Regions from separate parts of the Paraliobacillus sp. X-1268 genome, predicted to be linked through region 1. Evidence: riboswitches for the same ligand, from Rfam matches in the RefSeq annotation. Region 1 holds a riboswitch; the other holds the start of a gene.

Region 1 (8,294 bases):
ACAGTTATCTGCGCTGGAGGGCTTTTTACTTTACGAAGTTAGCTGAAGACGTAGACGTGCCTGCGGAAAGCGTCGTGTATTTTTAGAGCGAGCCTTGTGTCGCAGTTGATGATTGTTGTAATGGAAAGGTAATTGCTACGTTAACTTATGAACCTCTCACAATTGGAATTTATCATTAAGAAAGTGTTGTTTATTTCTAGATTGCGTTAAGCCTGTGATTTTTTCGTCTGAATTTATCGATGTTAACCGTGAGATTCCTTATTTTCACTATTAATTATTCGCAAATTAGGTACATTTTAATTAAAGAAACATAAAATGCTACTGAACCAATTATTATGGTTCAGTAGCAGGGGGACCAATAGGATATTATTAATTAATGGAAAGGAGAACTTCTCTTTTTATTAAAGAATGTCTAACTGTGCAACAAGTGTTAAAAGAATCTGTAAAAGCACTTGGATGGATGCTGCAACATCCGTATCGGTAGTTGTTACGTTAACAGATTCACTTCCGTCAATTACAATAAGTTGTCTGTTAGATTGATCAATTCTAGAATATCCTAGAAGTTCTTCTGTTACCTCTTGTGCTCTTGAACTACTCGCTATTGAAATGTTTACTACAATAACGATCGCTACTTGCAAGGCGGCTTGCAATGATACAGCCACCTGGGTATCAGTCGTATCCACCGTTACATCTGTGGAGTTCAAAATAAAAATTGCCTCTTTTGATTGCTGCTCAATGTCAGAAATTTGGTCTGCATACTGACTAACCGCTCTTGATTGATTATTCGTTCTACTCACAAAAATACCTCCTTGTTTTTTTTAGGACTCAGAATTGTCTTTATTGCGCTTGATTTGCTGCAATTTTTCAATTAATGCCTCTGTCTGTACAGTCATCGTTTTTTCACTATTTTGTTGATCAGCTAAAAAAGCCTCTGTTTGTGCTTTAAGTCCTTCAACCGACTTTTTAAGGTTGCTTTTTTCATCATCTGACAGTTCTGTATTTCTAGAAATATTTAGTCTCTTAAAAAGATCAGAGACATGTACTTGAATCAAGTCACTTGATATTTGATTCAACTGGTTTTGGATATCCCCATCTGTCAATGTTCTCCCCCCTTTTGGCTAAGTTATCTTACACCATATATATATACGATTATCTATAATGTGAGCGGGTTCTTATCACGAATAGTACAAGAATGGACAAATGTTACCGATTGAAACGACTAGAAAATAAAAAAGCAACCGACACAATCATTGACTGTGACGATTACTTTCATTAACTAGCATTTTTCAATCTACGGTTTCTGTTGCAAAAGAACTTAAAAGAATCTCTTCAAATGCATTAACATCTGACGGTTTCGCATATAAATAACCTTGTCCATATCCACATTGTAACTCTAAGAGAGCTTTAGCTTGCTGGTGTGTTTCTATTCCCTCAGCAATTATATTTAAATTTAAGTTTATTCCAATATCTATAATTGTTTTTACAATAGAAAGATCCTTTGCATTTTCTATATGCTCGATAAAGGACTTATCTATTTTAATTGTGTTAATAGGTAACTCTTTTAGGATATGTAATGACGAATAACCTGTACCAAAATCATCAATAGCAGTTTCAATTCCAAGTTCTTTTAAACCGTTTAAAACCTCAATGGACGATTCAATATTATGCATAATACTTTCTGTTATTTCCAATTCTAAATAGTTTGCTGGAAGACCTGTTTCAATTAAAACATCACGTACTATCGTAACAAAGCTTTCTTGTTCAAACTGTTGGACAGAAATATTTACGGAAACACATAACGGTTGAAAACCTTTCTTTTGCCAATCTATATTCTGCTGACAAGCTCTACGCATGACCCATTCACCAATCGAAAATATTTGTCCCGTTTCCTCTGCTATGGGAATAAATTCAGCAGGTGAGACTTGACCTAATACTGGATGATTCCATCTTAACAATGCTTCCATTCCAATTATCGCACCTGATTGGATATTTACTTTTGGTTGATACAAAAGTGATAATTGATTTAATTCAATTGCTTTTTTTAACTCAATCTCAATTGTCATTTTGCGCGTAATATGTGCATTTAGTTCTGGATTAAAAAAGTGATATTTATTTCCCTTACTCTTCGCAACATACATTGCTGCATCTGCATGTTTAAATAATTTAAGTCCGTCTAACCCATCGGTTGGATACATACTAATTCCAATGCTGGGTGCAATGGGAATTTCATGATAATCAATTAAAAAAGGTTTGTTAAAAACACACAACAAGTTATCGGCAATATGGCTACAATCCTTTTGATTCTGACCTGGCAAAATAACAACAAACTCGTCTCCCCCAACTCGATAAACATCTGCCGTACTGCTTAATACTTTTCTTAATCTGTCTGAGGCTATTTGTAAGACACGATCTCCAATTTGGTGTCCTAATGTATCATTAATACTCTTAAAGCGATCTAAATCCATTAACAATAACGCCAACGGTTTATTAGATTCTTTAGCCTTTTCCATCATCGTTCCTAGATCTTCAATAAAGGAAGCTCTATTTTTCAAACCTGTTAATGTATCATGATAAGCTAAGTTTCTATACTCACTTACTAACTTACTGTTTTTTCGCATAACTACTAGTTGGCGACCAATAATCATGAAAAAGGTAACACTTAATCCTATACTTAACGCATTAAGTTCCCAATTATAACTTTGTGTTACGAGGATTAATAATGTAATCGCACTAATATAAGGTAAGGCATTTTCTCTGTTGTTAAAGTAATTAATGACTTTCCAATCTAACTCTGTTGTATTTGAATGCACGAATTTCCCTGAGACACCAATCATTAATAAAGCGAAAAACCAAACAACATCCACAAGACTTCCAATCTGATATCCTCCCATTACATTTAAATACGTATAGTATATATCAGCAACTACTTGAAAAAAGAAGCCAGCAATTATAAAGATCATGATCTCCTTTTCTTTAGAATTATGTGATAGGAAATATAAATTTGAAATCGCAAACAAAATACTAATACTGCAAATTAGGTAAAGTAAGGTGACCACCGTGCCAAATATCTCTTCTCCTTGAGCAACTAGAATTGGACTCATTAAATAATACGCACTGACTGAAGTTGTAAAAGTCATAAAAACCACTACGGTAAATAAATAGGGAGTAGTAGAAATAGTTGTTTTAATAACCCTAATTTTATAAAGTAACCCAATTAGAAAACAAATATAAGCTAGTAACCATAATAAAAAAGATGCTTCAGGATACTTCATAGAATCCAGTGTTAGGAAAGCTACCAACCAATTAATACTAGAAACTGTATGAAAAAATAGACCGATACTTAAAATCAGCCAAAAATACCTTTGTTTATCAGTAGTAATACGATATGCTTTGTTTAACCAAAATAAAGCAATAATTCCGAGTATAGCTTGTAGACTAATAGTAAGAAAAGAACGTAGCCAATCATGATCCTGTAAAAGTAACAAGACAATATAATAACTAAAAGCTATACTAAAAGCGGATAAAATCGCTTTTCGTTTAGAGGAAAACATCGCACTTCACCCCGATCCAGATAGTCACAACATACATAAAAAGGCTATTCCCAATGGAAATAACCTTAGAATTACCAGTTATCGTTGCCCATTTGGTAACACAGCCACCATAGTTTTCCCTTAGGCCTGTTACTTTGCGTCCTTATTTTTCAATAAGTTTGCCTTTTCAATGCAGAAGTTCATTTTTATAATATAGTTCGATTGTATCATAAATAAGCAGCCTATGCGGTACTTTATAACTATAATTTGACTTCAAACAAAATATTTCCCATAAAATTCACTGTATTAAATAGTTGGTTTATGCAAATCACTTTATTTTTTTCTTTAACACGGTAATAATAGATATAGAAATGAGGTGTCGAACATGCAATGTAAAATGAATCGCAATGCTGCAAAAATACTTAGAGGTTGGTTGGAAAGTGATGGTGCAGAAGGAAAAATGGTTCGTGTATATGTAACGGAGATGCACGGAAATCATGCGCACTATGACGTGATGTTAGATACACCGACAGAACATGATGAAATTGTTAAAACGGATAAAGATATCGATGTATTACTAGATGCTAGAGAAGACTTTTTAGATGGCGTCTGGATTCAATATTTCTTTGTTCCACAAGAAGGATTTGCTATAAGTAACTCATCTAAAGGCTTACCGCCACATCATCATTAAAAAACACGCGTCTATCCATTATTCAGATGATAGACGCGTGTTTTTCTCACTAATAAAAAATTTCTATTTTTGATGACGTTAATTCCATTCCTTGAATTTCGAGACTAGTTTTTTCACTTTCTTTACTAGCCTTCCCTCTTCTTTTCTTTGCTTTTGCCACTCGTTATAGCTTGCTATACCAATTAATAGGAAACCTGCAAGTAATAGATACGCCCACCAAGGCATATTGCCCCAATATGGTTTAGTCTGATAGATCACATTAAAGAGAAGTGTACCAAACCCAATAAAAAAGTAAGATTTAATTTGAAATTGAGCTCCTATCACTAAAGATAGTAAGGAAAGAACTCCGACAATTAAAGCATCCCATATCGTATTACTCGAAATTGCATCCATTACTAAAATGACGGTCACTAACAATAAAGAGAGCGATTGAATAGGTGACATTATGTTTTTATAGTTTTTCCAAGTCTTCAGACTCAAAATAATTGCTAAGACAAGAACAGGTAAAACCCTAAATTCCGTATGAAAAAGTTCCGAAATAAAAGAGAGATATTCCTCTATAATAGAATAATAAGTTGGCAGAAAACTAACCAAACCTAATGTGACAATAGCTTTCTGCGCTATGTGATATTGAAACCTTCTCACTTGCGCAAATAGCCATATCGTTAGTAACACATATGGAATAATCTGTATCCAAACACTATTAAATGTTTGAAGAAAAGTGAAAGAATAACCAAGATAAAATACAGCTACAATAGAATACCAATCAATATAGCGACTTTCTTCATTCCATTGGTACAGGCTCTTAAACAAGATTTTCCCTGCAATAAATAGAATAAAAAAACTAGCCAAACTAATTAAAAACAACTGAGTATCTTGATACAAATAGCGTTGTTGTTCCCAAATGCCTAACGATAATGTTAAAGGAATCACTAAACCAACAAACCACTTTCTCCTGTGTAAAAAGTAAACATTAAGAAGTACATAAGATAGAACGGATAAAACCCCTCCTAATGAATTAACTTCGTATACGCTAAGAATCGTATATAAACCGTAGTTAGAAAAAGGAATAATATACCATTCCATTCTTTCCTTCCAAGTCTTATTTACAACGAACCATCCTACAAAGAATAGAATGCTAGACCAAAACCAATAGTAACCTTGTGAGACATTTTCAAATAAATTATAATACGGAACGGTCGTAATTAGAATAAATGTAACCAAAGTCAAAGCTGCATAAAGAAATAGCTTGATCGTCCATTCTTTTTTCTTCATTAACATACTATATATATAAACACCCAACGGAACAAACAAGAATAGTGGATTTATCATTTGCGAAAAAGCTTGATCAATCAAAATAACTAACATTACATTCAATTGAATAACCTGTGCAATCCAAAAAAAGTATGGTTTTAATGCAGGAAGACGTTTTCCTTGCCACCCTTCCACGACAAGTAAGACCAATGGGCCAAACAAAAGAAAAATTACAATAGAATCAAAATCTTGAATTGAAAAAGTGCTTAGTAAAGAAGCGTAAAAGCAAAAAGTAGTGATTGCTACAAGAAACCATAATGCGTCCAGTTTTGTCTGTCTTACTAACCAGATAAATACACCAATACCTACTAAGAGTAAGACAGGCCGAATAAAGGTCGTATCAATCGTAGAGAGACCGACAAGAGACGATAATCCAAATAGATAACTACCTTGACCTATATAAAAGGCAGCTTTAGCTAATCCAGTTTTCTTGTATCTTCGCCAAATTAAACTAACGAACAGTAGGATAAGTGATGAAATCGCAATATGAAATGGAAGATCTAAATAGACGGTGTATCCTGAAATCAGCTCTCCAATCTTTGGATTTAAGCAATACAAAGCAAACAACCAACTGACTCCATTCGTCCACTTCGCTATTTCTCTTTCTATGTTATTTTTGCTAGAAACAACAAACAATGCACTAAGACCGAATAATGTATACATAAGTGAAGCCTGTATAAGTGGTCCAAAAAGAGTTGCATACATCATGGAAGCTACCATTGCAGCAACAGACAAATAGAAAACACTTCTTTTTATCGGCAACAAAAATACAATTCGGTCACCTATACCAATTAATATAAATAGCAGCATAGCATAAAAAAATAGAAACAAATCCATTCTGATACCTATCAAATAATCAAGTAATATATCTCCAAGTTGCAAACCAAATGTGTATAGAAAAATTGTCGCTAACCAGCTGAAAATTACTCGATTGGTTATATAAGATAAATAGGTATAGGTAAAAGTAATAACCAAGTAAGCAGCTAATAAAATCAAAGAGTCCTCATTTGTTCTTATAACAATCCCTTGGTAACTAATATAAATAAAAGCAAAAAATGAAATTACAGCGCTGGTATAGCGAAACATGTGTGATATAAATACATCACTTTTTACGATTTGTGCAAAAACCAGATAAAATACACCAATCAATCCATAAACAATTAAATCAATGGAACCTAGCCAAGAGGATTCTGTTAATTGATAAGCACCATATGCAAATAATGCAGAGAATACAAATTGATATTCTTTTGTGTTATAAACAAACACCATTGCAATATAAATTGTGGCGGTTAATAGAATATTGAAACTGTAAAAAAGCGATTGTTCAAAAATTACTAACATCAGTAATGTTGACACAATTAAATTCAACTGTGCATACTTAGGCAGTTCTTTTACAAATAACGTTACTTTAGGAGCCCTACGATAATGGTGATATAAGTATAAAAGTAACGCGTTGAACACCATTATCAATAGGTAGAAAACATCGACAGATACCGGAGTAAATCCAATAAGAAAACCTACTGAAAAGGTTAAAAACAAATATGAAATCCAGACAAATAATCTAGAACGATGTTTCCAAGCATTCCGCACATATAATGGTAAAGGAATTAGAGTACCCATTGCACCTAATAAAAATCTTCCCTCCCCTCTTAACGACAAGTAATCTCCAAACAAACTAAAGTATCCAATTGCCACAATTGCAATCGGTATTAATAAACTTCCTAACGTTAAAAAAGCAAAAGCTGTTTTATCTATTTTTAAAAACTTAGATGAAATCCCGCTCAAAGCTAAGAAAAATACAGAAACACATGATAATACGAGTACTTTTAATAATGGCCCCATTTGCGCCCATGTACTTGTAGCTACAACTAAACCACTAATAAGTAAAAAGATAACACCTAGTATTAACAACCAAATAATATTTCGTTCTCTCACTTCTTCCTTTCCTTTTACTACTTTTGCAGGTTTCTCTTTTGGTTGTTTCTCTGATTTTGTAATTGTTTTTTTCTGATTCATATTTGGCGCTATATCTTTCTGGATAAGTCGTTCTTTCTTCTCTGTCTTCTGCAGTTGGTAGTTTTGATGTTTTTTATAAGCATCCATAATATGTATGAATTCTTCCTCATCAATTAATCCCTGATCTGATAATGCTCGCATTTCTTCTCTTACAATCTTTTCGCGATCTGATCTAGAAAAATCTTTCATTACTTCACCCCACTAAACACATTTATATTCAGGGTTATGGTAACCTATAAAACGTGAAAACTCAACCTGTTTTTTCCAATTATGGTTATGCCATAATTTCTAAACCAAAATAAACACATACGATATGACACTATCTTATTTCCCCGGAAATAAACCGACATAGAAATACAAATTATCTAGAAGAATTAAATGTAAGATCTTTAGCATACTTTCTAGCGATTTCAATCGACGGTCTTTCGAACAGTTATGCCAGAATAAAAAAAACTCTCTAATTATATGCACTGAACTTTGCACAATTAGAGAGTGAGACATAAACTATTTTACTTTTTACTTTTACTAGCCATTACAATATTCTGTTCAACAGCTAATTTACGTGCAACCTGTACTGCACCCCATAGTGTTGGTAACATAATAATTGATACAGGTACTGCGGTAACAACAATAGAGTTTTGAATAGCAGATACACTATTCTCTCCAATCGCAAGTAGCATAATTGACATTAATCCAAAAATCAACACCCAGAATACGCGAATAAGTCTGCTTGGATGATCTGT
Region 2 (8,294 bases), on a different contig from region 1:
TGTTCATGGGTTAGTAATAGATCCTCATACAGGTAAGTTGGATTTAGTTATCAAAGGATACTAAAAGTTAATCAGAAAATAAAAGGTGACATGCATATTATATTTATGCATGTCACCTTTTATTTTTATGTAACAAGCTATTAGCTAAAGTATAGTTATAACTTTGGTAGACGTCGGTCATACATTAAGTAAGCAGTAATGTGCACAATAACATTATACATAGCAAATAAACCTAATAATTCCCCACCTAGACCGAATTTGTTAGTCGTTAGTAACCAGATGGCTATACCTAACAATATTATAAATCGGACAGTTCCTGAAATACCATTTAAAGGTGTCCAAAGACTCCAAATAGCCTTTATTTCTAGTTCTACTTTTTGATAACAAACATAATGATAAGGTCGAATACGAAACATGTTACTTACGGTAACAAGTTCATCTCGTTTTTCAATTGGTTTCTTACAATATGGACATATAATTAATTTCATCACTTTTCTCCCTTCAATCTGTTAATTATAACAATCTTTTTAAACTTATTAAAAATTAAATAACTTCCTGAAATCAATTAACTATCAAAAAACCTTCTTGCACTTAAATTTTAATCACTTTTAAATCGAAATAGAAATAAAACTGCGACATAGCATTCTTTATATAAATTGCAATGCAATAGAATTTTCGCCCCGCTCCTCAAGCGAAATGGGCTCCCTTTCCGCAGGCACGGCTTCAGCTAACTCGGAAACTAAGAACGTTTCCGAGTGGATCTTCAGCCCATGCTGTTCCTGCAGGAGTCTCGCCCATTTCGCTTGATCCGCTAGTTTTGTCATTAAACATTTTATCAATTACAAATAAACACATTAATCATTAGTTTCTTGAAAATGTTTCGACATGATTCTCTCTTATACTTAAAAATAGATCCACTAATCAGCGAAGGAAGCAAATGGTTGAGACTCCTGTGGGAATAGCACGAACCGAAGATCCTCTATAGAAGCGTTCTTTGCTTCTATAGATAGCTGAGGTTGTGCCCACGGAAAGCGAAACTATTTGCTGACGTAGCGAGTAAGACCAGATTGTTACGTCAGTGTCTAAAAAAATTTAATCATAAACAACAATTTTATCAGAAAAAAAACGAATTATCGAACTTATCCTATGAAAAAAATAGCAAACTCGCAACCAATCGTTTGCGAGTTTATATTTACTTACTATTTTGCTGTAGTTTTAATGATAGTAATTACTTCGTCTCTTGCTTGACGACTTTCATACTTGCGCATATTTTTTTCAAAAATCGGGCCTTCTTCTTTTAATTTTTGCAAGGCATTTACTAGCGTGTCTCCCGTTAATTCTTCTTCTTCTAATACATGTGCATAGCCTTGATTCTTAAAGGAATCAGCATTTAATATTTGATCACCACGACTTACTCGACGAGATAATGGTATTAAAAGCATCGGTTTTCGCAATGCTAAAAATTCAAAAATCGCATTGGCGCCAGCTCGTGATAAAACAAAATCAGTAGCAGCAAATAGGTCACTTAATTGTTCGTGGACATATTCAAACTGTTTATACCCTGAAACACTTATAGTGTGATCAACATTATCCTTTCCACAAATGTGAATAATCTCAAATTCTGAGGTTAGTGTCGTTAATTCAGCTCTTACAGTTTGGTTGATTTGCTGCGCTCCCGCACTACCTCCCATAATTAGTAGTGTAGGTTTTATACCTTGTAGTCCAGCATATGCTAATCCCTTTTGTTTGCTTCCCTGCAAAAGCTCTGGTCTCACAACTGCTCCAATCCATTCAGCTTTTTTCTCAGGTAAATGTTGCATCGTTTCAGGAAAGGTTGCAAGAATTTTTTTAGCAAACGGCATTGCCAGTTTGTTCGCCAATCCAGGGGTAATATCTGATTCATGTATCACAGCTGGCACACGTCTCATTCGAGCTGCTATTAAGACCGGTACAGAAACAAATCCACCTTTAGAAAAAATAACTTGTGGCTTTACTTTTCTTAAAATTCGATACGCTTGCTCTATACCTATTAATACTTTAAATGGATCTTTAAAGTTTTCCATAGACATATATCTACGTAACTTTCCTGTTGAAATTGGGTGATATGTAACACCTTCTAATTTCCCAATTAGCTCACGCTCAATTCCCGTTTTCGATCCAATATAATCAACTTTCCAACCTTGTTCTAAAAAGGTAGGAATAATTGCAATGTTCACCATAACATGACCAGCTGTTCCGCCACCAGTAAATACAATAGACTTTTTACTCATTAATAAAATCCTCTCTTTTTTCACAGTGCTCTATACGGATTTTATCATAAAAGGAACGCAAATATGTATGAAACAATTACTATTAGAAAAAAGAACTGATATTTTTATGATTGAAATGATTCTGCCACTCTTACTAATTCACTTTTTGTTATTTTATTGGAAACTTCTTCTTTTTTAACAATACCAGAACGGTAAACTAATTTATACGATATACCTGCTTTACTCCAATGAAGTGTTTTTGCGAAGTTATTATCAATGTAAGAGCCGCTTATTTCTCCTTCCAATTTAATCGGATCCCCGTCAATAAGATTCTTAAATTCTCCCTCAACTGCTTGAAACGTTAAAAGATCATTTTCTTGGGAATAAAAACTAATATCTACAGCCTCTTGATTTGTATCATTAACTACATACTGATCTGAAATAATAAAATCCACTTGAATAGGGACGAATTCCGGTGTTTCAGGATTGAATGAAAGTCCCTCTAAAGCTTTTTCTACTTCCGAATTTTCATAAGCATAATAACCTTCAGGAATCGCTACCTGTTGTTTACAACCAATCAGTGTAAAAAAACTTATCATACACAAGAAAACATATTTTTTCATTAATTTTCGTCCCTCCTTCTATTTTTTCAACAAAAAACATGTTATTTATTAGACGTAGAAATCGTTCGATCCGTTTCAGTTTATATAAAAAAAACAGAACTAATATCCATTTATCGGATAATTGTTCTGTTATAATTAGTTTTGATATTTGCATAAATATCCTGATCAAACGTAATAGGATCTACATAAATAACTTCTGTCTGTTCTTGATTCCCCTGAACATATGATGCTGTTTGTTTTATCTTTTCAGGGAAAAACCCTATTGAAAAAAAGTGTGGCACTAGATAAATAACCTCATAATCAGCTGCCAATAAACGTCTTAATTCAGATTCGAAATTTGGTTTGTTCGAATTCAAATAAGATTCGAAGACAGGTAATTCTAGCAATCTATTTTCTAATTCACGTGCAAAATAAGTAAATGTATTACTTGCTTCTAAATACCTACTACCGTGTGAAACAAGGAGAACTGCTTCTCTTTTTTGTTTACCCTTCAAACGCTTATTTACTATACGCTTTTGAGTATTTAAAATAAGTTGTTCCCTAGCACCTAATGGTTCCCCTAAATGGATAGGTATCTCGGGAAATGTGCGTTGTGCAATTTTCACTTCATTAGGAATATCCTTTATTACATGCACTCCAGGTAATAGAAAAATAGGCACAAGAATAATTTCTGTCGCACCTTGCTCCGAACATTTTGTAACACCTTCAATAATTGATGGCTCTGCTTCTAGAAAAGCAGTGATCTGGATTGGAGCATTGATGTATTGTTCCATCTGTTCCAATTCTAATTGAAATTGTTTATTCGTTTGATCATTTTTACTACCATGGCATATATAAAGAACTGCTCGCATACATAATTCACCTCTAACAACATTCTATCATTTAAACTAATATTTAAACAACATTGCGACAAGTTGAAAACCTGCACCTATCGTCCAAAAAACAACATAATCTCCACGTGTTACAACTCCAGTTTCTACTGCTTCATGTAAAGCAATAAATGGACTACTGGTACCTGTATAACCAAAGCGATCTCCAACATAAATCAATTGTTTCTGATCTAAAGCAAATTTATTTTGAATTTTCAAGATATTAGCTAAAGAGAATTGGGATAAGCAGTAGGCTTTTATGTCATTTGTTGTTAGATTGTTTCTTTCTAATAGTCTATCTAACATTCTATAAGTTGGTGGCATTGCCAAATCGGCATTAAAAGGAAGCCATTTAATATATTTATCTTCTTCACTGTTTATATTCGATAAGCCATTTCCAGGATACATAATTTTATCATGATTAACTGAATCAGTATGGTAGATAGCATCAATAAAACCAGAATCTTCTTTTGTTTTCTCCAACACTACAGCGGCAGCAGCGTCACCATAATTAGCATATGTAATCTCATCTTCTGGATTGCTAATAAGCGAATTATAGTCAGAGCCTACAACAAGTGTTTTATTTATTCGAGCATTTGCTTTCATATAATAAGACGCTTGTTCTACAGCAACTGTCATGCCAGCACAATTAGCATTAGAGTCAAATATTATCGTCTCACTATCTGCCTCAATTGCAGCATGTAAAAACATCGTATTAGTAGGAAAAGTAGTTTCTGGTACTTGCGTTGAAAATACAATCATATCGATATCCTTACCAGTGAGATTTAGCTTTTTTAATAATTTTCGTGCAACAGCGACTCCCATTGTCAATCCATTTTCTTCTGAATTATCAATCACATATCTCTTATCTCTACCCATATGTGTTAAAAATCTCTCTATATCTTTATCTCTCTCAGCAAAATGATTAATGAAATATGCATTATCCAGAATCTTATCCGGATGATAAACATCTACCCCTTTAATTCTAATGTTTTCCACTAACAATACCCACCTTTAAACCAATATCATTTAAATAGTTTTACGCAATCTCGACTACTTCAGAATTTGTTAAACCTGAATTTTTAGCAATTCGTTTCAACTGCATTTTTATTACAGGATTTTTCTTGATTGTGAAAAGAATCTTTTCGAATCCTGATTGGTTGTACATTTTAAATGAATTTTCTAAACTCGGCACCATATCTTTTGTCAGTATATTCATAGTGGTACAATCAACATCTAATGTATATTGATTAGTTGTAATAGCACCTATTTTTGTTTGATAATCTTTCACGAACTGCTCCACATCTGCAGGCTCAAACGAACCACTTACAATCATGTCTACTTTCTTATTTGTTTCATCAACCTTAATACTATACTTTTCCATTACACTTTCCCCCTGTTTTATACCATGTACGCAAAAAAGCCTACAAAAACATTTGTAGGCTCACAATCATTTTAATACGTGCTAAATGACTAAATGCAGCTCGACTATCTTTGCTCTAAAGCTTTAGATTCGTGGCTTTGCGTCCTCATTTTTCAATAAGTTTGCCAAAGTATATAGTTATAATTGCTTAAATATAATATCATAATATGTTCTAAATTAGTAGTTCTAATTTAAATAAATTAACTTTAAAAAGGCACCTTTAGAAGGTACCTTTTAGTTATGCTATGTTTAATTGTGCACTTCTTTTTTTAATTCTTTGATATTTAACTAATTGGATTATATACCACGCTACTACTAATAAAGTTAAAATAAAACCAATTGTTAAAGAAAGACTATAATCAAGTCCCAATCCTTCAGGAGCATAAAAAATGTATGTTGTCGATACACCAGTCATAAAAATAGCCGGTATTGCTGCTATCCAATGAAATTTATGACTTTCAACTAGATACATTGCAGCTGTCCAAAGCATTACTGTTGCAACCACTTGATTTGTCCAGCCAACATACCGCCATAAAAATGTATAATCAATGGTCGCTAGAAAGAATGCAGGAATAGAAACTGGAATTGCAATAAGTAGTACTTTAATTTTATTATTCATATCAAATATATTCGAAAGCATATCTGTTAAAATCATTCGTGATGATCGTAATGCAGTATCCCCAGTTGTTATTGGCAGAATAATTACACCGAATATCGCTAGAATCCCACCAGTAACTCCAAGTAATGACGTTGAAATTTCGTTAACAACACCTGACGGACCTCCAGCGGCTAATGCTTCTTGTAATCCAGTAGTTCCATTAAAGAAAGTCATCCCTGCAGCTGCCCAAATTAATGCAATAACTCCTTCAGTGATCATTGCTCCGTAAAAAATTCTACGCCCATCTGTTTCCTTTTTCATTGTACTCGCAATAATTGGACTTTGTGTCGAGTGAAAACCAGAAATTGCTCCACACGATATTGTAACCATTAATAAAGGCCAAATAGGTAAATCACCAGGATGCAAATTTTGCAATGTAATATTAGGGATTGGTTTTCCTGAAAACAGCAAGGCAATTCCAACAGAAGCTGCCATTATTAACAAGATCGCTCCTAGAATTGGGTAGATTCGTCCAATAACACGATTAATTGGCAATACAGTTGCTATAACAAAATAAGCAAAGATAATTACTAAGGAAACAAAAAAGCTTAATGGTGTAATTTGCGAAATCAATTGTGCAGGTCCAGCAGTGAATGCTGCTGCAACCAAAATCATTAAAACAAGTGAAATAACATTAATAAATGACTTGATATACTTTCCTAAATATCGGCCAACAAGCGTTGGAAATTGTGCCCCACCGTGACGTAAGGACATCATTCCTGAAAAATAATCGTGTACGCCCCCTGCAAATATACTACCTAACACAATCCAAAAGAATGCTACTGGCCCATACAGAGCGCCAGCAACCGCTCCGTATATTGGACCTAATCCCGCAATATTTAGCAATTGAATCAAGTTTCCCTTCCACCAACTCATTGGAATAAAGTCTAAATTATCACGCTTACTATATGCAGGTGTAACTGTTTCATCGTTTACTACAAAAACTTTCTCGACAAATTTAGAATAAAAAATATAACCAAGTATAAGTGCAAATAATGCAAGTAAAAATGTTACCATATCCATTTCCCCCTGTTAAAATCGTAAAGTATACATATAGTAACACTTTCTGACAAAAAGTAAATACAATATTCTGAAAAAACTATCTTTTAAATAAATATACTATTGGCAGTTAAGGGATTTTTAAGAAATGAATCTTATAATCGGTAATGTAGAGGATATCATCTCACCTAAGAAAGGAACATTTTATGAATAAAATTATTAGTGTCTTTTTGGCACTTTCCATCCTGTTAAATGTCTATTTCATCTTTGATAATAATACAAATGAAATAGATGCAACTGGAAGCAAAATCTCCTATTCTCTCAGTAATTTGGAGGGAGATCCCGAACAACAATTGCTAGATATCATTAACAATTCAACCGAAAGCCTTGATATAGCTATTTATAATCTTGATGATACAGTTATTTCAGAGGCTATACTTGAGGCAAATCAGCGTGGTGTAGCTATTCAGATAATAACAGATCAAGAGAAGATAACGAATGAAGATAGTGAGGAGATTTTTACCTCATTTTGGGAAGCTGGTATTCCAATCAAGATAAATACCGAAACTAAAATGCATTTAAAATTAACAATTGCAGATCAAACAACAGTAGTGGCTGGTTCATTTAATTATACAGACAACTCTAGTGAAGAAAATCAAGAACTTCTTTTTTCCATTGAAAATACTACATTAGCAACAGAATGGAATGATTTATTCCTTACTTTATGGGAAAGCGATGATTACACATATTGGACACCTTAAAAACTAGAAAAACGCTCAACACACTTGGAATTCTTCAAGTACGTTGAGCGTTTTTATTTTTAAACATGGATTTTTTCTATTTCTTCCGCCAAAAGTCCATAAATAACGTGGTCTACATAATGGTCATACAGCCATTCTGCTTGTCTTAATTCAGCTTCTACTTTAAAACCAAAACGTTCAGGAAGAGCTCTACTTTTTTTGTTATCAGTAGCGACGCTTATCTCAATTCTATTAAGTCCAAGTTCGTTAAATCCATAATCAATTATAGCCATAAAAGCCCTTGTCATAATACCTTTACCTTGAAAATCTTTACCTAACCAATAACCAATGTCACCCATTTTATCGTTTTTATTAAGAGTATTAAATCCAATTGTTCCTGCAATATCTCCCTTATAAATTATCGCAAAAGATTTTGGGTAGCCACCATTTTCTGCAAAAGCCTTTAATCTCGTTTTGATATTTTGAGTAGTATCTTCTATACTTTCAATATAGTCAAGCCATCCAAGCCATTCTCTTAGATAGTCTTTTGAGCTAATCGTTAAATTGTAAAATTCTTCAGCGTCACTTTCATTAAACATTCTCAATGAGACTTCTCCATCAATCCTATGTATTAACATTTTTCGCTCTCCCTTGTTTTCTTTTAAATTTATTTTAGCATATATATATAGGAAACTTATCTATTTATTATCAATCAATAAAAGACCAAATCAAT

Evidence for each region. Region 1 has a riboswitch for cyclic di-GMP ahead of D2K62_RS07770 (putative bifunctional diguanylate cyclase/phosphodiesterase). Riboswitches for the same ligand answer to the same signal wherever they lie in the genome.
Region 2: linked by a shared signal. The riboswitch ahead of D2K62_RS11650 (hypothetical protein) and the one ahead of D2K62_RS07770 (putative bifunctional diguanylate cyclase/phosphodiesterase) in region 1 are both predicted to bind cyclic di-GMP.

The regions. Positions count from the first base shown of each region.
Region 1 is NZ_QJSK01000004.1:17,303-25,596, forward strand. Features, by position in the region: gene D2K62_RS07760 (spore coat protein) at 402-797, opposite strand; gene D2K62_RS07765 (hypothetical protein) at 819-1,100, opposite strand; gene D2K62_RS07770 (putative bifunctional diguanylate cyclase/phosphodiesterase) at 1,287-3,551, opposite strand; cyclic di-GMP riboswitch class I at 3,643-3,724, opposite strand; gene D2K62_RS07775 (iron-sulfur cluster assembly accessory protein) at 3,916-4,221, shown strand; gene D2K62_RS07780 (SCO7613 C-terminal domain-containing membrane protein) at 4,300-7,740, opposite strand; gene D2K62_RS07785 (BCCT family transporter) at 8,061-8,294, opposite strand, start outside.
Region 2 is NZ_QJSK01000009.1:65,395-73,688, reverse strand. Features, by position in the region: gene D2K62_RS11680 (beta-class carbonic anhydrase) at 1-64, shown strand, start outside; gene D2K62_RS11675 (hypothetical protein) at 156-488, opposite strand; gene D2K62_RS11670 (undecaprenyldiphospho-muramoylpentapeptide beta-N-acetylglucosaminyltransferase) at 1,200-2,270, opposite strand; gene D2K62_RS11665 (hypothetical protein) at 2,375-2,872, opposite strand; gene D2K62_RS11660 (sirohydrochlorin chelatase) at 2,983-3,723, opposite strand; gene D2K62_RS11655 (ketoacyl-ACP synthase III) at 3,760-4,740, opposite strand; gene D2K62_RS11650 (hypothetical protein) at 4,781-5,125, opposite strand; cyclic di-GMP riboswitch class I at 5,217-5,301, opposite strand; gene D2K62_RS11645 (carbon starvation CstA family protein) at 5,403-6,839, opposite strand; gene D2K62_RS11640 (phospholipase D-like domain-containing protein) at 7,028-7,582, shown strand; gene D2K62_RS11635 (GNAT family N-acetyltransferase) at 7,642-8,199, opposite strand.